DNA from 2 places in the Thalassotalea atypica genome. Region 1 is predicted to be linked to the other one. Evidence: predicted binding sites of a transcription regulator. Region 1 holds the regulator's gene; the other holds the start of a gene.
What was found. Region 1 encodes FliA, which starts transcription of late flagellar genes. Its sites were predicted from a motif close to CTAAAGNTNNNNNNNNNNNNGCCGATA; they were not measured.
Positions count from the first base shown of each region.

Region 2: QUE03_RS06340 (flagellar protein MotY) is a predicted target of FliA. The motif match lies at 3,165-3,191, and genes of this name have one in related genera.

Region 1 is NZ_AP027364.1:905,092-914,525, forward strand. Features, by position in the region: gene fliR (flagellar biosynthetic protein FliR) at 1-107, shown strand, start outside; gene flhB (flagellar biosynthesis protein FlhB) at 107-1,237, shown strand; gene flhA (flagellar biosynthesis protein FlhA) at 1,345-3,447, shown strand; gene flhF (flagellar biosynthesis GTPase FlhF) at 3,520-5,046, shown strand; gene QUE03_RS04240 (MinD/ParA family protein) at 5,065-5,907, shown strand; gene QUE03_RS04245 (RNA polymerase sigma factor FliA) at 5,926-6,648, shown strand; gene cheY (chemotaxis response regulator CheY) at 6,694-7,077, shown strand; gene QUE03_RS04255 (protein phosphatase CheZ) at 7,104-7,844, shown strand; gene QUE03_RS04260 (chemotaxis protein CheA) at 7,858-9,434, shown strand, end outside.
Region 2 is NZ_AP027364.1:1,352,161-1,361,594, reverse strand. Features, by position in the region: gene QUE03_RS06345 (M1 family metallopeptidase) at 319-2,163, opposite strand; gene QUE03_RS06340 (flagellar protein MotY) at 2,264-3,130, opposite strand; gene rnt (ribonuclease T) at 3,305-3,982, shown strand; gene QUE03_RS06330 (peroxiredoxin) at 4,046-4,651, opposite strand; gene QUE03_RS06325 (Grx4 family monothiol glutaredoxin) at 4,757-5,095, opposite strand; gene sodB (superoxide dismutase [Fe]) at 5,346-5,927, shown strand; gene QUE03_RS06315 (PrkA family serine protein kinase) at 6,154-8,088, shown strand; gene QUE03_RS06310 (YeaH/YhbH family protein) at 8,112-9,389, shown strand; gene QUE03_RS06305 (SpoVR family protein) at 9,412-9,434, shown strand, end outside.

The DNA of each region.
Region 1 (9,434 bases):
TGATCATGTGGTTAACTATGGGCAACTTTATGGTGCATTTTGAATTGCAATGGCAACGTGCCATAGACTTTACATGTCATTTGATCGACTGTAGGACAGTGCCATAATGGCTGACTCTGACAGCGGTGAACGCACCGAAGAACCCACGGCCAAAAAGCTATCTGAGGCCAGAAAAAAGGGGCAAATAGCGCGTTCAAAAGAGCTGGGGACTTTGTTTGTACTCGTTGGCAGTGCTGTTGGATTAATGTGGGTAGGCTCGTCACTGGTAAATGCTTTATCAAAAGTCATGAAGCGCTTGTTTTCAATCTCTCGGCAAGAAGCAACGGATATCCATGCTTTAGTGGCGGCAATAAATGAGGTTATTGGTGAACTTGTTGCTCCGTTAGGTTGGCTATTTTTTATCATAATGCTTGCCGCATTTGTCGGCAATACAATGCTTGGCGGCTTAAGTTTTTCTTGGGAAGCAATGGCGCCTAAAGCCAGTAAGTTATCACCAATAGCTGGATTTAAACGTATGTTTGGTGTGCAGGCTGCGGTCGAGCTACTTAAATCAATTCTTAAGTTTTTTGTTGTTTTCATCGTTGCTTTCCTATTGCTCAGCGGCTTATTTGAACAAATCCTAGGGCTTAGTTTAGAAACTATTCCTTCTAATTTCGGTCACGCAGTAAATATGCTGTTGTGGATGTTTTTAACGCTAACAATTTCTTTATTTATCATTGCTGTAATTGATGCGCCTTATCAAGTATGGAACCACACTCGCCAGCTTAAAATGACCAAGCAAGAAGTCAAAGATGAAATGAAAAACACGGAAGGTAATCCTGAAATTAAAGGTCGCATACGACGGACGCAATATGAAATGTCGCAGCGACGTATGATGCAAGACGTGCCTAGTGCAGATGTGATTATCACCAACCCGACCCATTACTCCGTGGCGATCAAATACGATACAGCAAGTGGACAAGCACCAGTACTTGTTGCAAAAGGTATCGATCAAATGGCAATACACATTAGAACCATTGCCAAAGAACATGATATTGAAATACTACAATCGCCGGTGCTTGCGCGTTCGCTTTATTATACAACCGAAGCTAACGAAGAAATCCCAGAAGAGTTGTTCGCTGCGGTAGCGCAAGTGCTGGCATTTATTTATCAACTTAATGAACACCGAAAAGGAAAAGCAACCCGCCCTAAATCACTGGCTAAAAATTTACCTATACCGGATGATTTTCGTTATTAACTTTTCTTGTGTTGGTTAATAAATCAGCTGTCGTTCCATAGTAGGCTGACATTGGTCTGGTTATTGCTAAATTCGTGTTAGTGTCAAAAAACTAACATAAAGAAGCAATGCAGTTATTAGCTAATTTTTCCCAGTTTAATAAAAGTAAGTTCCATCACTTATCGGGTGTTGGTACGCCACTGTTGATCATAGCGATATTAGGTATGGTCGTGCTTCCCATGCCTGCATTCTTACTCGATATTTTATTTTCGTTCAATATAGCGTTAGCGCTGGTTGTACTACTGATCACTGTCTATACCCTTAAGCCATTGGAGTTTGGCTCGTTTCCGGCCGTATTGCTTATCGCAACTATCTTACGCTTGGCGTTGAACGTGGCCAGTACACGTGTGGTATTACTTGAAGGCCACGAAGGACCAGATGCCGCGGGCAAAGTAATTGAAGCGTTTGGCTCGGTAGTTATTGGGGGAAACTATGCCGTTGGTTTAGTCGTCTTCTTGATCTTAATCATCATCAACTTCATGGTTGTCACAAAAGGTGCAGGGCGCATATCAGAAGTAACAGCACGTTTTACCTTGGATGCTATGCCAGGTAAACAAATGGCGATAGATGCGGACTTAAACGCAGGTTTTATTTCTCAAGAACAAGCACGAGAGCGTCGTATTGAAGTGACCAGTGAAGCGGATTTTTATGGTTCGATGGATGGTGCCAGTAAATTTGTAAAAGGCGACGCCATTGCAGGCATCTTAATTTTATTCATCAACATTATTGGTGGCCTAGTCATCGGTATGGTGCAGCATGATTTAAACTTTGACTCAGCAGTTGAAATTTATACCTTACTGACCATTGGGGATGGCTTAGTAGCACAAATACCTGGCCTATTGCTCTCTGTCGGTACCGCAATCGTTGTCACACGCCAAAATACCTCGCAAGATATGGGTGAGCAAGTCAGTGCTCAGCTTGGACAAGTTAAGTCACTATATATTGCGGCGGGTGTGATGTTTGTCATGGGCATAGTTCCAGGCATGCCACATTTAGCCTTCCTATTTTTCGCTTTTACTATCGGTGGTAGCGCTTTTTATATCAGTAAAAAGAAAGTGAAGAATGAGGAGTTGCAAGCAGCTAAAGAACAAGAAGATAAAGTACAAGCAGAGCAACAAAGCGCAGAAGTAAAAGAGTTAAGTTGGGACGATGTTAATCATGTCGATATTATTGGTCTTGAAATTGGTTACCGCTTAATTCCCTTGGTTGATAAATCCCAAGGTGGTGAGTTACTGAATCGTATTAAAGGCGTGCGTAAAAAATTGTCACAAGAATTTGGCTTTTTAGTGCCAGCGGTACATATTCGAGACAATTTAGATTTAGAACCAAATACATATCAAATTTCATTAATGGGAGTAACCGTTGGGGAAGCTGAGATCAGGCATGATCATGAGCTTGCCATCAACCCTGGTCAAGTCTTTGGTAATTTAGATGGCATTGTCACGAAAGACCCTGCATTTGGTTTAGATGCTGTATGGATAAAGCAATCGCAACGAGAACATGCGCAATCACTCGGCTATACCGTTGTTGATGCAGCTACAGTACTTGCGACACATTTAAGTCAAATACTGACCAATAATGCCTCTCAATTAATGGGTCACGAAGAAGTGCAAAACTTACTTGATATGCTGGGTAAAACTTATCCTAAATTAGTAGAAGGGCTGATCCCAGACACATTAAGTTTAGGCACTATAGTTAAAGTATTACAAAACTTGATGAATGAAGGTGTTGCCGTTAGGGACATGCGCAGTATCGTCCAAACCCTAGTTGAGTACGGGCCTAAGAGTCAAGATCCTGAAGTGTTAACCGCTGCTGTTCGCATCTCGTTACGCAAATTTATTGTCCAAGACCTTGTTGGACCTGCTCTTGAAGTACCTGTCATAACTTTGTCACCAGAGCTGGAACAGATGTTGCATCAGTCAATGCAAATGGCAGGTGATGATGGTGCAGGTATTGAACCTGGTTTAGCTGAAAGGTTACAGAAATCATTAACTGATGGCGCACAAGGCCAAGAACTAGCAGGCGATACCCCGATCTTACTGACATCAGGTATTTTAAGAACTGTGCTAGCTAAATTTGTTAAATATACCATCCCAAGTTTACGAGTTATTTCTTATCAGGAAATACCGGATGATAAACAAATTAAAATTGTCAGCGCTATTGGACAGTAACCGTAGTCATCGCCGAATTTGCCGCAGTAACTAGAATGAGTTTGACAAGAATGTCAAACAGAGGAGGTATCAGTGAAAATTAGACGATTCGTAGCCAGTGACATGCGTACGGCGTTAACTCAAATCAAAGAAGAGTTAGGACCAGACGCGGTAATTATGTCGAATAAAAAGATACCTGAAGGCGTTGAACTAATGGCCGCTGTTGATTATGGACAAGCTGTAGCTCAACCCGAGCAGGCGACAAGTGCTAAACAACAAGAGTCAACGGCTGCTCAGACCAAACCACAGCAAATTATGGCAGATGATACCGTCAATTTAAGCTCTCAGCCTCAAGCGACGATGAAGAGTAAAACACCGAAAACTGATACTTTACAAGCCTTGCTAGATCGCAAAGTACAAATGCAAAATCAACAGCAAGCAGCATCGACTCAGGCGGCTACTGAAACGAAAAAATACACAGGTAATAATCCACAAGTAGGTGGTCAATTGTCTGGACAAACGCCGACCAATTCAATTGAAGAGCAATTCAAAAGCTTTACCGAACGATTAGCACAATCGGCGCAAGACTCAGACAATGAGCATCTAGATAATTCACAATCACAGCTTACAAATGATGAGTCAATCGGCGAGATCAAAAATACAGTTTCGTCATCTGCCACAGTAAACATGGGTGATTTTAATAAGATGAAAGAAGAAATGGCTTCCATTCGTCAATTATTAGAGCATCAAGTGTCCGGTTTAATGTGGCAGGACATGGCGCAACGAGATCCTAGCAGAGCATTGCTGACGAATAAGTTAATGGAAATAGGCATTAGTGAGCAAATTGCTGATCAAGTGGCAGGTTACGTGCCAGCTCAAGCCTCTGAAGCTCAAGCCTTACAACACGCACTGTCGTTATTGTCGCAACAGCTCAATACCACACAAAACGATATTATAAAACGTGGTGGAGTTATCTCATTAGTTGGCCCAACAGGAGTAGGGAAAACGACAACTGTGGCAAAACTAGCGGCTAAATTTGCACAATTGCATGGTGCAGAGCATGTGGCACTAATCTCAACGGACACATACCGCATTGGTGGATTTCAACAACTCGAAACCTACGGTAAAATTATTGGTTGTCAGGTAAAACTTGCTAAAGATGCTTCGTCACTAGAGCAAATCCTGTCTGCTTTTTCGAACAAGAAATTAGTCTTAATTGACACGGCTGGTATGGGCCAACGCGATTTGCGTTTGGCAGAGCATTTGTCTTCTTTGGTTAGCAATTCAAGAGTGCGGATCAGAAACTACCTAGTTCTGTCAGCGAATACTCAGGCCAATGTAATGCAAGAAAACGTTGAAAGGTTTAAGAAAATTCCACTTTGTGGCTGTATTTATACTAAGCTAGATGAAAGTTTAAGTATTGGTGAGATTATCTCGACATCAATACAAAATGGTTTGCCAATCGGCTATCTAACCGATGGACAGCGTGTACCAGAGGATATTAAGGTTGCAAATGCTGGAAAATTAGTTAGTCTTGCAGAGAAAATGGCAAGCAAGTCATTAATTAAGAATTCAATGAACTCGCGAATGGTGTTAAAGTCAGCCCCAGCTATTAGCTAAAATTTTGAGAAGTTGTAAATGTTAGACCAAGCGAGTGGCTTAAGAAGAATGCAAGATTTGAAACAAATTAAAGTTATAGCCGTTTCCGGTGGTAAAGGTGGTGTAGGTAAAACTAACGTATCACTGAATACATCAATCGCGTTAGCTCAAGCTGGCAAACGCGTTTTAGTTCTCGATGCGGATTTAGGTTTAGCCAATGTTGATGTGATGTTAGGGTTGAGAGTTCAACGTAATATTTCTCATGTTTTAAGTGGTGAGTGTGAGTTAGATGACATCATCATAGAAGGCCCAAGCGGTATAAAAATAATTCCCGCAACGTCTGGCTCCCAATCTATGGTGGATTTAACACCAGCAGAGCATGCAGGCTTGATTCGCGCATTTAGCGAGTTAAAAACTGAATTTGATATCTTAATAGTAGATACGGCAGCAGGTATTTCTGACATGGTACTGAGTTTTTCTCGGGCCGCACAAGATGTTATGTTAGTCGTATGCGATGAGCCTACATCAATTACCGATTGCTATGCCCTAATGAAGCTCCTGAGTCGCGACCATGGTGTGTTTAAATTCAAAGTTGTTGCTAATATGGTACGTAGTCAACGTGAAGGTCAACAGCTTTTCGGTAAATTAACTAAAGTTACGGATCGTTTTTTAGATGTGGCCTTAGAGCTAGTAGCCATCATTCCATTTGATGAAAATATTAGAAAGTCCGTACGAAAGCAAAAAGTGATTGTTGAAGCGTTTCCCGCTTCTCCTGCGGCTATGGCGTTTAAAGATTTAGCAAATAAAGTCTGTAAATGGCCTATACCCCATCAGCCGTCAGGTCACTTAGAGTTTTTTATCGAACAATTGTTAGAACAATAGTTTGTTACCCTCGGAGCTATAGTGGCTAAAACCAATGCATATAGTAACCAAACCGATAAGTCTGCCTTATTAGAGCAACATACTGTTTTAGTAAAACGCATCGCTTACCACCTATTGGCACGCCTACCTGCAAGTGTTCAAGTAGAAGATTTAATTCAATCCGGCATGATTGGCTTGTTTGAAGCTGCAACCAACTTTGATTGTAGCAAAGGCGCCAGTTTTGAAACCTTCGCAGGTATTCGTATTCGCGGTGCTATGCTTGATGAAATAAGGAAAGGGGATTGGACCCCACGCTCCGTTCACAAAAACAGTCGTATGGTCAGTGATGCCATCAGAAGTTTAGAAGCTCAATATGGTCGAGATGTTTCAGATAGTGAAGTTGCTGAAAAACTTGAAATTTCGTTAAATGAATACCATCATATTCTTAATGAAGTCAGTGCTGGCAAAATAATTGGCATTGAAGACTTAGGGGTCAGTGATGATTCGATTAATTATGAACACAGCTACAAAGTAGACGACCCTTATCAATCAATTGAGCAAATAGTTTTTAAAAAAAAGTTAACAGAATGCATTTCGACTTTACCTGAGCGAGAAGCTTTAGTACTGTCACTGTATTATGATGAAGAGCTTAATTTACGGGAAATAGGACAAGTTCTTGACGTAAGTGAGTCAAGAGTGAGTCAAATACATAGTCAAGCCATGCATCGATTAAAAGCACGTATGCAATCTTGGCAAAGTTAAGTAGAATAAGAAGTTATAGTTACTTGTTAATATCCGGAGGATGTCTTGGATAAAAATATGAAAGTACTTGTTGTTGATGACTTTTCAACCATGAGACGAATTGTAAAAAATTTATTACGTGATTTAGGTTTTACTAATATTCAAGAAGCAGATGATGGCAGCACTGCCTTACCAATGTTACAAGGCGGTGACTTTGATTTTGTCGTGACCGACTGGAACATGCCAGGCATGCAAGGTATAGATCTACTCAAAGCTATTCGTGCTGACGAAAAATTAGCACACATACCTGTTTTGCTTATTACTGCTGAAGCTAAGAAAGAGCAAATTGTGATGGCCGCTCAAGCGGGTGTTAACGGTTATATTGTTAAGCCGTTCACCGCTGCAACATTGAAAGAAAAATTAGATAAAATTTTTGAACGTTTAGGCTAACCGCAACATAAGCGTGAGGGAATTCTATGAGTAATAATCCTAGCGGTAGAGTTACGTTAGAGCAAGCCAAGTTGATGGTCGAATATCTAGAAAACGGCCAACAAGATGAAGCTGACAAAATGATATCGGATCTTCAAAGTCCTATACATTCAGAACTTTTTGCCGAAATCGGAAAATTAACGCGTCAATTACATGACTCGATGAGTAATTTTCAAATTGATTCTCGATTGAGCGACCTAGCTAATGCCGATATTCCTGACGCTAAAGAACGCTTAACCTACGTTATTAGCCGTACTGAAGATGCGGCTAACAAAACGATGGACGCGGTCGAATCAATTTTCCCTGTGGTTGATAATATTCAACAGCAAATCAAAACGGTCAATCCATTGTGGATTAAATTAATGCACAATGATTTGGATTTAGGTGAATTTAAAAACCTATGTCTAGATATCGATAAACTGTTAAAAACAACAGGTACGGAAACTGAAAAAGTACATGCATTAATGACTGATGTACTGATGGCGCAAGATTTTCAAGATTTAACCGGACAAGTTATTCGAAAAGTTATTGACCTTGTTATCGAAGTTGAAGAAAGCTTGATTAATATGCTGACCATGTTTGGCGTAACAGAAGAAGAGCAGAAAAAAGCTAAGCTCAAAACAGGGGATAACCTTGTAGAAGGGCCAATTGTAAATACTGAAGACAGAGATGATGTTGTCGCTGATCAAGACGATGTTGACGATCTCTTATCTAGTTTAGGATTTTAGCGGGAGTTAGTGCATGTCCTTTGAAGCGGATGAAGAAATTCTACAAGACTTCTTAATAGAAGCTGGTGAAATTTTAGAATTATTATCAGAACAACTTGTAGAACTTGAAAATGACCCTGATAATGCTGATTTATTAAACGCAATATTTAGGGGCTTTCATACCGTTAAAGGCGGTGCTGGCTTCTTGGCATTGACAGAGCTTGTCGAGGTTTGTCACGGTGCCGAAAACGTGTTCGATATTTTAAGAAACAACCAACGTTCAGTGACACCTGAATTGATGGATGTCATCTTACAGGCACTTGATACCATCAACGAACAATACGCTCGTGTACAAGCACGCGAAGCGATGGACACTCCAGATCCTGGATTAATCGAAGAACTTCACCGTTTAAGTATTCCAGAGACTGAAGAAACTACTGCAGCGCCGCAAGAAGTTGCCCCAGAGCCTGAGCCAGTCGTTAGTACAGATACTAGCGCAAGTGATGGCGATGAGATGACCGAAGATGAATTTGAGCGTTTGCTCGATGAATTACATGGCCCAAGTGGCGGTCCTTCTGCTACTAAAACCCCAGAAACCACAGGGACGTCTTCAAGCAGTGATGAAATTTCGGATGACGAGTTTGAATCATTGTTAGATGAATTACACGGACAAGGTGCTTTTTCTGCTAATGTAAGCGGTGGAGCTTCTGCGCAACCAGCACCTAGTTCAGATGAAATTAATGATCTAGAGTTTGAAGAATTACTGGATCAATTACATGGCAAAGGAAATGCGCCGAAAGCATCATCAAAAGTAGAACCTGAAAAATCAGCACCTACCCCAGTAGAGTCAGCTAAGCCTGTACAAAAAACACCTGCGAAAGCTGTGCCAAAACCGGCTGCTAAAGCAAGCCCTAAAACTGCCGATAAAAAGCCTGCTGCACCTGCCGCTCCACCAGCGGAAACTACAGTTCGTGTTGATACTAAGCGTCTAGACCAAATTATGAACATGGTAGGCGAATTAGTATTAGTCCGTAATCGACTGACCTCACTTGGTATGACCAAAGAAGATGAAGATTTAACGAAAGCAGTATCAAATCTTGATGCCGTCACGACCGATCTTCAAGGTGCCGTCATGAAAACGCGTATGCAACCAATTAAGAAAGTGTTTGGGCGTTTTCCTCGGGTTGTTCGCGACTTAGCTCGTAGTTTGAGTAAAGAAATTAAACTTATACTTGAAGGTGAAGAAACTGATCTAGATAAGAACTTAGTTGAAGCGTTAGCAGATCCGTTGGTGCATTTGGTTCGTAACTCTGTCGATCACGGTATTGAAGAACCATCAGTAAGGGTAGCCAACGGAAAACCCAGCGAAGGTACCGTTATTCTATCAGCCTCGCAAGAAGGGGATCATATCCTGTTAACCATTAAAGATGATGGCGCCGGGATGAATGCTGAAAAATTGAAAAGTATTGCTATTGAACGCGGTGTGCTTGATGCAGAAGCTGCAGCAAGAATGCCTGAGAAGGAAGCGTTCAACCTTATTTTTGCACCAGGTTTTTCAACTAAAACTGAAATTTCTGAAGTATCAGGCCGTGGCGTTGGTATGGATGTTGT
Region 2 (9,434 bases), 450 kb from region 1:
TTATATTTCAACAACTTTACTTATTAAAAGACGCAAAAGATGCCCTACCGAATTGTTCATTCAGCAATACAAGCCTTTGCTTGGGGTTTGACGAAATTTGTTCTTATTATATTAAGTCGTTCTTAGTGGTTTACCTCTTAAGATCTATAGCGCATTTTATTTTTAGTTAGAAGCATCTAAAGAAGTATAGAAAACAATTAGTTAAATTTACAAATAGCTAAATATAATTTTCATTAGTTTGCAGAAAAAATAAGATTAAACGCCATAAAAAAACGCTGATTAAAATCAGCGTTTTTTTATCTCTAAATGCGGTAAATATCAATTTAATATATTATCAATAGTCCCTTGTGCCAAAGGATGGTAGCCAGGTCGGGCTATTTGATATACTTCCCTAGCCCAAGCTTTCCCTTCACTTGACTCTGCCAATGATTTGTATATCGGCACAATCAACTTTCTGCGCCCAATGCCAATCAAATAATCTCTCATTGGCGCCATGACAACTTTGTAATTTGCCTTTAAAGCAAGCATGTACCAAGCGTGTGCAATTTCTGCATTGGTGCTTGTTGTTAGCTTAAATTGCTCATCCAACACTTTCATTTTTTCTAAAGAAATATTTACCGGCAAGTTATTAATGAAGTGCAGCCACTGATGAACTGTCCATTTGTCAGTTGGTAATGCTGATAACGATATTTGATCGCCAATATATTGAGATATTTGCTGATCAATTATGATGAATGCGTTTGAGGTTGGTTTTGGTACAAATGAAGGCAAGCCCTGCTCGTATATCCATTCATTGACCTGCTCCATACTAACAACACCAGGGTGTTTGTTGATCAATTCTTTTTCGATGTAAGTAACAAAAGCTTGTGTTCCAATCGGTTCGAAAGCGAATTGATCAAAATACTCACGGACGAACACGTCAAAGACATCACGACCAAACTTATTTTCTAAATAAATTAAGAACAATTGGCCTTTAGTATATGGCACTCCAGAAAAGGCGTCGTCAGGATCTCTGCCCGCTAAATCTATATAAAGCTGCGTATCGCCCGGAGGTAATTCAGCAATTTCATAACTTAAGCCTTGTGCGTCTAATGATTGCTCCATCACAGCACGGTTACGTCCAAATACTTCTTCCATGATGCGATTTTCAACATAACTGGTAAAGCCTTCGTTTAACCATAAATCGCGCCATGATTCGTTAGTCACCAAATTACCCGACCACGAATGTGCTAGTTCATGGGCAATAAGATTGACTAGGCTCTTGTCGCCGGCGATTACTGTTGGTGTAATAAAGGATAAACGAGGGTTTTCCATGCCGCCAAACGGAAAGCTTGGTGGCAAAATTAGTAGATCATATCTACCCCAACGGTATGGACCAAAGAGCTTTTCTGTCGCATCAATCATCGCCTGAGTATCGTTAAATTCTGCAACGGCTGAGTCAACAACACTTGGCTCTGCGTAAATACCAGTATATTTACTCATCGGCTTGAATGTTAAGTCCCCTACTCCAATTGCAATCAAGTATGGAGGAACAGGCTGCGGCATAGAAAAGTAGTAATCACCATCTTTTTTGGTGTCAGGCACATTATTCGCACTCATCACGGCGAGTAATTGAGGATCAGTACTGATCCGTGCTGTATAAGTCATACGGACACTTGGCGTATCTTGAATAGGGATCCAAGAACGTGCGTGAATGGCTTGGTTTTGACTAAACATAAACGGATGCTTTTTGCCTGCAGTCTGCGCTGGCGTTAACCATTGCAAACCTGATGCCTTGTCTGTCGATTGATAGTAAACACGTAACTTAGCGGCTTTAAATGGCGCACTCACCGTAAGCTTACTACCTAAAACATCGTCTCGTTTTGCTAATTCGAAATCAGCTTTTTGCCAATTGCCACTAGCACTTTTGGCCATCACTCGCTCAATAATAAGATCTCGTGTATCTAAATAAATTGGCTGGTTCGATTCACTGATCCAATGTAATGAAAGCTCGGCAAAACCTTCTAAAGCTTTTTCTTCAAAGTTGACAGACAAATCCAAATAGGCATGTTTGACTTTAACTTGGTCATAATTAGCATAGGTGTAATCGTCATTAACTTCGGCATAGGCAAGATTTACTATGCAAATTAGCGACAATAAGAAAACTGAAAAACGATGTTTCATTTATCTCTCTACTTTGTTGATGTATAAAAAATAGGCGTGTAGATTAAACCCAATCTACACGCCTATTCAACTGTTATATCTATTATACAATTTCTTTTTTCTATGGTTTTTCCATTTGGATCACAACACGGCGGTTTTTACTGCGGCCAATTACGCTGTTATTAGAGGCTATGTGTCTTTTCTCACCATAACCTTTAGCTTCTATTCGACTGGCATCAATGCCATTTTTAACAAAATATTCTCGAATTTTATTTGCTCGTTTCTCTGATGTTTTTTGGTTAGTCCAACGGCCACCATAACTATCAGAATAGGCATCAATTAGAACAAGCTCCAGTTCTGGATCTAAACTTAAATACTCACTGATCATCGCCATACGGCGCAAAGAAGCTTTAGTGAACTTATCGCCACCAAATTCAAAATTAAGTACGGTATAGGAAATATCCTCAAAGCTAAAATTCAGTAAATTCCCTAGACAACCAACGAATTCTCGATACGCTTCTTGAAAGCGGGCCGTCGACAATCCAACAGCTATTTTGTCTGCATTGCTATACCAATCATCATAATAAAACGTGGGATTCATGCCTTGCTCTAATTCACTGAGCATAGTCCAAGCAACTTTCTTGGATAGGCTAGGGTTGAATTGTTTAAACAACTTCATGTCTGCAAGTGTTCTATCACTCATACCTGGCCTAAAACTAGGGGCAACTGAACGTACTTCGGCTAATGAATAGCTGTCGGGCATCCTTAACATATCCAACTCAAACATCAAATTGTTTGAACGACTGGCTATACTCGCAAAGCGAGCTTCACCATAATTTGGAATGTTATGCGATAGAGTGCAATTTAAACGAGAGTTTTGAGACAGCTGCCACTCGGAACTAGCCAAATCCGCTTGATATTGGCGCATGCCTGCCTGTGCTTGGCTGGCTATAATTATCCCTAGAAATAGTGAAATTGTTTTTGTCATAGCATTCATTATTTAAAGTAACTTACACCCTATGTATCGACAGTCCTACGTTAAACTTTACCACTAATTAAAAAAAAGCGGGCTCTTAACAAATTCAGTAAACTCAGGTCGAGTTTGCTTGCTATATCTGAGATAATACAAAAATTATAGCTTTATTCATATCATTGTTCATTTATGTTAGACGTATCTAAAGAAACTACCGTAACCTCTAAAGAAGAAAAGTCGCCAATGGCGCAAAGATTCAGAGGATATTTCCCTGTAGTAATCGATGTAGAAACCGCAGGCTTTAATGCAAAAACCGATGCCCTCTTAGAAATGGCGGCCTGTACGTTAAAACTGGATGAGGCAAGTGGCGAATTTTCTATTGATGAGAAGATTTGGTTTAATATTGAGCCTTTTGAAGGCGCAAATCTTGAGCCCGCAGCATTAGAGTTTACCGGCATAGACCCAACAAACCCATTGCGCGGTGCAGTAGAAGAAAGCGATGCACTTAAAGAAATGTTTAAGCTCATTCGTAAAAAAATGAAAGCAGCAGGATGTCAACGCGCAGTTATGGTTGCTCATAACGCCGCCTTTGATTTAGGTTTCTTAAATGCAGCCATTGAACGTTGCAATATAAAGCGCAGTCCGTTTCATCCCTTTGTAAGCTTTGACACAACTACTTTATCCGGACTTGCTTTCGGTCAAACCGTGCTCGCTAAAGCTTGTGAAGCAGCAGAAATTGAGTTTAATAACAGTGAAGCTCACAGCGCACTTTATGATACCGAGAAAACGGCTGAATTGTTTTGCAAAATTATCAATAAATGGCAGCGCTTAGGTGGTTGGCCTTTAATTGCTGAAGAAGCCAAATAATGTATAAAAAAAGCCAGTCATTGACTGGCTTTTTTATTTACACTAATTTATTTTGTGGATAAATTATAATTCGTCAGCGTTATCCGCTAAGTAAGATGCAACACCTTCTGGAGATGCAGTCATACCTTTGTCACCTTTGTTCCAACCAGCAGGACACACTTCACCGTGTTCTTGGTGGAATTGTAATGCATCAACCATACGAATCATTTCATCAACGTTACGGCCTAGTGGTAAATCATTAACGACTTGATGACGAACATTGCCTTCTTCATCAATTAAGAATGAACCACGGAACGCAACACCTGCTTCAGGATGCTCAACGTCGTAAGCTTGACAAATTTCATGTTTAACGTCAGCAACTAAAGTGTATTGAACTGGGCCAATACCACCTTCATTTACTGGCGTGTTACGCCATGCATTATGAGAGAACTGAGAGTCAATAGAAACACCAATTACTTCGACGCCACGGCTTTGGAACTCTTCCATACGATGATCAAAAGCAAGTAACTCAGAAGGACATACAAATGTAAAATCTAATGGATAGAAAAATACAACTGCTTTTTTACCTTTAATTGCTTCTGAAAGTGTGAAGCTATCTACAATTTCACCGCTACCTAAAACTGCTGCTGCAGTGAAGTCCGGAGCTGGACGACCGACTAATACACTCATGTTATTCTCCAATGTTATAAAGTGTGACAATTAACAGCGTTAACCATTAATTAATTAATTCAACAGCACTAGTATTGTGCTGTATTGTAAAAATTCAACAGATTACTATGAATTTTCTTCAGTGCTTGCTTTGGCGGCAGACTCGGTAATTAACGTCTGTAATTCACCTTGTTGGTACATTTCCAAGATAATGTCACAACCACCAACTAGTTCACCGTCAATCCATAGTTGTGGAAATGTAGGCCAATCAGCATACTTTGGCAGCTCGGCACGAATGTCAGGGTTTTGTAGGATATCTACATAAGCAAACTTTTCACCACAAGACATTAACGCTTGTGAAGCTTGTGAAGAAAAGCCACAACTTGGCAACTTTGGTGAACCTTTCATATATAGCAAAATAGAATTTTCTGCGATTTGCTCTTTAATACGCTCAATAGTATCCATGACGACCTCTTTGCAAATGCTACAAGCACCATATGCTTATAATGCATTTTACTTAACTAAAAATAATAACTTAAACCTTGCAAAGTGATGGTATTACCCCAATATTTGGGTAAACTATGCAAGGCTTCGAAAACTTGAGTATTTTACTCGGTTTTTTATAAAAGCAAACTATTTCTTTAAGTTAAATTAAGAATATGTAAGTTTGTTGAATAATAAATATTTCTAATCAAAAAGTTCCTGGAGACTATAAATGGCTATTGAATTACCAGCATTACCTTATGCACAAGACGCATTAGAGCCGCACATTTCAGCAGAAACGCTATCATTTCACTACGGCAAGCATCACAACACATACGTTGTAAAGTTAAACGGTTTAATCGAAGGTACTGATTTCGAAGGTAAATCTTTAGAGGATATCGTTAAAACTTCAGAAGGCGGCGTATTTAACAACGCAGCTCAAATCTGGAACCACACTTTCTATTGGAACAGCCTAAGCCCAAATGGCGGTGGTGCTCCAACCGGCGCACTAGCTGACGCTATCAATGCAAGTTTTGGGTCATTTGATGAGTTTAAAGCACAATTCAACAACAGTGCAGTAAACAACTTCGGTTCAAGCTGGACTTGGTTAGTGCAAAACGCTGACGGCAGTTTAGCAATTGTAAATACATCAAATGCAGCAACACCATTAACTGACGAAGGTGTGACACCACTAATGACAGTTGATTTATGGGAACATGCTTACTACATTGATTACCGCAACCTACGTCCTAGTTACCTTGAAGGTTTCTGGGCATTAATTAACTGGGAATTTGCTTCAGCAAACTTCGCATAATTAATGAATGAGCATACTAAAAGTCAGTGTCTTCACTGACTTTTTTTTGCCTTCTTAAAGCTCTCGCCTTAAAAAAACACATTTCCAGCTAAATTCGCACGATAATATTTACACTTTTTTCTGCTAAAAACTTTCCTCTCTTTAGGAAAAAACTACTACGCTTATAAATAGATATTGCATTTCCTCGGTCTATATTAATACATCCTTTTCTGTCTGGGAGGCGATTATGAGTATTTTTGAGCATTATCAATCTCGTTATGATGAAGCACAGCAAGAAGAGTTTACTCTGCAAGAGTTCTTAAATATTTGTCGTGAAGATAAATATGCCTATGTAAGTGCTGCCGAACGGCTATTAAATGCCATAGGTGAACCGGAAATGGTGGACACTTCGAACGACCCAGCCCTTAGTCGTATTTTCTCAAACAGAGTCATCGCTCGTTATCCGGCTTTCAAAGATTTTTATGGTATGGAAGAAGCCATTGAACAAATAGTGTCTTATTTGAAGCATGCCGCGCAAGGCCTAGAAGAACAAAAACAAATTTTGTATCTATTAGGCCCTGTTGGTGGTGGTAAATCCTCACTGGCTGAGAAGTTAAAAGCGTTAATGCAGAATGAACCTATCTTTGTACTATGTGCAAATGGTGAGCGAAGCCCTGTCAACGATCACCCTTTTTGTCTATTTGACTCCAATTCTGACGGTAAAATACTTCAAGACGAGTACAACATCCCTGCGCGCTACTTGAATACGATTATCTCGCCTTGGGTTGCCAAGCGCTTGCACGAATTTAAAGGTGACATCGCTCAGTTTAAAGTTGTAAAAGTATATCCTTCTGTACTTGATCAAATAGCCATTGCAAAGACCGAGCCTGGAGACGACAACAATCAAGATATTTCATCTCTCGTAGGTAAAGTAGATATTCGTCAACTTGAGCACTTTGCCCAAAATGATCCCGATGCTTATAGTTACTCTGGCGCCTTATGCCGTGCTAATCAAGGTATGATGGAGTTTGTTGAGATGTTTAAGGCACCGATTAAAGTATTACACCCATTACTTACAGCCACCCAAGAAGGCAATTACAACCCAACCGAAGGCTTATCCGCACTGCCTTTTAACGGCATAATTTTAGCGCACTCAAACGAATCAGAGTGGCAAACGTTTAGAAACAACAAAAATAATGAAGCGTTTCTTGATCGAGTCTATATCGTCAAAGTACCTTATTGTATGCGTGTTTCTGAAGAAGTAAGAATTTACAAAAAGCTGTTAGAGCACAGTGAACTTAGCAATGCCCAATGCGCGCCTGATACCTTGGAAACCCTGGCACAGTTTTCTGTTTTATCACGCCTGAAAGATCCTGAGAACTCGAGCATCTATTCGAAAATGCGCGTTTACGATGGCGAAAGCCTAAAAGATACTGATCCTAAGGCCAAGTCCTATCAAGAATATCGAGACTATGCTGGTATCGATGAAGGCATGTCTGGGCTATCAACACGTTTTGCTTTTAAAATATTATCTCGCGTTTTTAATTTTGACCATTTAGAAGTTGCAGCAAATCCTGTTCACCTTTTCTATGTACTTGAGCAACAGGTAGAAAGAGAACAGCTACCAAGTGAGCAACAAGAACGATATTTAGAGTTTATTAAAGGCTACTTAACGCCGCAGTACATTGAGTTTATTGGGAAAGAAATACAAACGGCCTACTTAGAGTCCTACTCAGAGTATGGTCAGAACATTTTCGATCGATACGTCACCTACGCAGATTTCTGGATTCAAGATCAAGAGTATCGTGATGCAGAGACTGGGCAATTATTTAACCGAGAGGCCTTAAATAACGAATTAGAAAAAATCGAGAAACCCGCAGGCATCAGCAACCCTAAAGATTTCAGAAATGAAATAGTTAATTTTGTCTTACGCGCTAAAGCCAATAACAACGGGAAAAACCCTAATTGGACTAGCTATGAAAAATTACGCACGGTAATTGAAAAAAAAATGTTTTCCAATACTGAAGACTTGCTACCGGTCATTTCCTTTAATACCAAAACATCGACGGACGATCAGCAAAAACACGATGACTTTGTTGAACGTATGATGAGCAAGGGGTATACCCAAAAACAAGTACGGCTTTTATCAGAGTGGTATTTACGCGTCAGAAAATCTTCTTAACCTTGTATTAAGGAGATTAGCCTATGGCAAATTTTATTGATCGACGCCTAAACAGTAAAAACAAAAGCACGGTTAATCGTCAGCGCTTTATTAGAAGGTACAAGAATCAAATTAAGAAGTCTGTTTCTGATGCTATTAATAAGCGCGGCGTAACCGATATTGAGAGTGGCGAGAATATTTCTATTGCTCGCAAAGACCTCAGCGAGCCGATCTTCCACCAAGGAGAAGGCGGCATAAAAGATCGTGTTCACCCTGGCAATGATCAGTTTTCTACAGGTGATAAAATAAATCGACCACCAAAAGGGGCTGGCCAAGGTACTGGGCAAGGTGATGCAAGTAACAGCGGAGAAGGCCAAGAAGATTTTGTTTTTTCAATTTCGAAAGATGAATACCTAGACCTGCTATTTGAAAATCTAGAGTTGCCTAATTTAGAGCAAACTCAGTTTGATAAAATGATTGAGTACAAAACTGTACGCAGTGGGTTTTGTGCAGAAGGTTTGCCTGCCAATATTGATATTGTTAAGTCACTACAAGGTTCCATTGCACGCAGAATTGCAATGACATCAAGCAAACGCAAAGCATTGAAAGAAAAAGAAAGAGAACTCCTAGAACTAGAACAAGACAACCTCGACCATATTCAAGAAATTAAACAGATAAAACTTGAGATTGATGCGCTCAAGGAAAAAATTAAAAAAGTGCCTTTTATCGATACTTTTGATTTGCGCTACAGAAACTTTTCCAAAGAAGCTGTACCTACATCAAAAGCAGTGATGTTTTGTCTGATGGATGTTTCCGGTTCAATGGATCAAGCGACTAAAGATATTGCGAAACGATTTTATATCTTGTTATACCTATTTCTGACGCGTACTTATAAGGAAATTGACGTAGTCTATATTCGTCATCATACGCAAGCCAAGGAAGTCGATGAGCAAGAATTTTTTTATTCTCAAGAAACTGGGGGCACAATTGCATCTAGCGCTTTAGAGCTCATGTATAAAATCATGAATGATAGATACAGTTCAAATGATTGGAACATCTATGGCGCACAGGCATCGGATGGAGACAACTGGGCTGACGACTCACCATTATGCAAAAAACTTCTGTTGGAAAGAATTATGCCCAAAGCGCGCTATTTCAGCTATGTAGAGATCACTCAGCGTGCTCACCAAACATTATGGAATCAATACCTCGATGTCGCTCAATCTTGTGGTCACTTTGCTATGCAACACATTAAGAGTGTCGAAGATATCTATCCTGTGTTTAGAGAGCTTTTCAAAAAGAACGACAAAAGCGCCGCCTAATCAAAGAAGTGAGGACGAGCCAATGAACCAGACAAAGCCACTTGA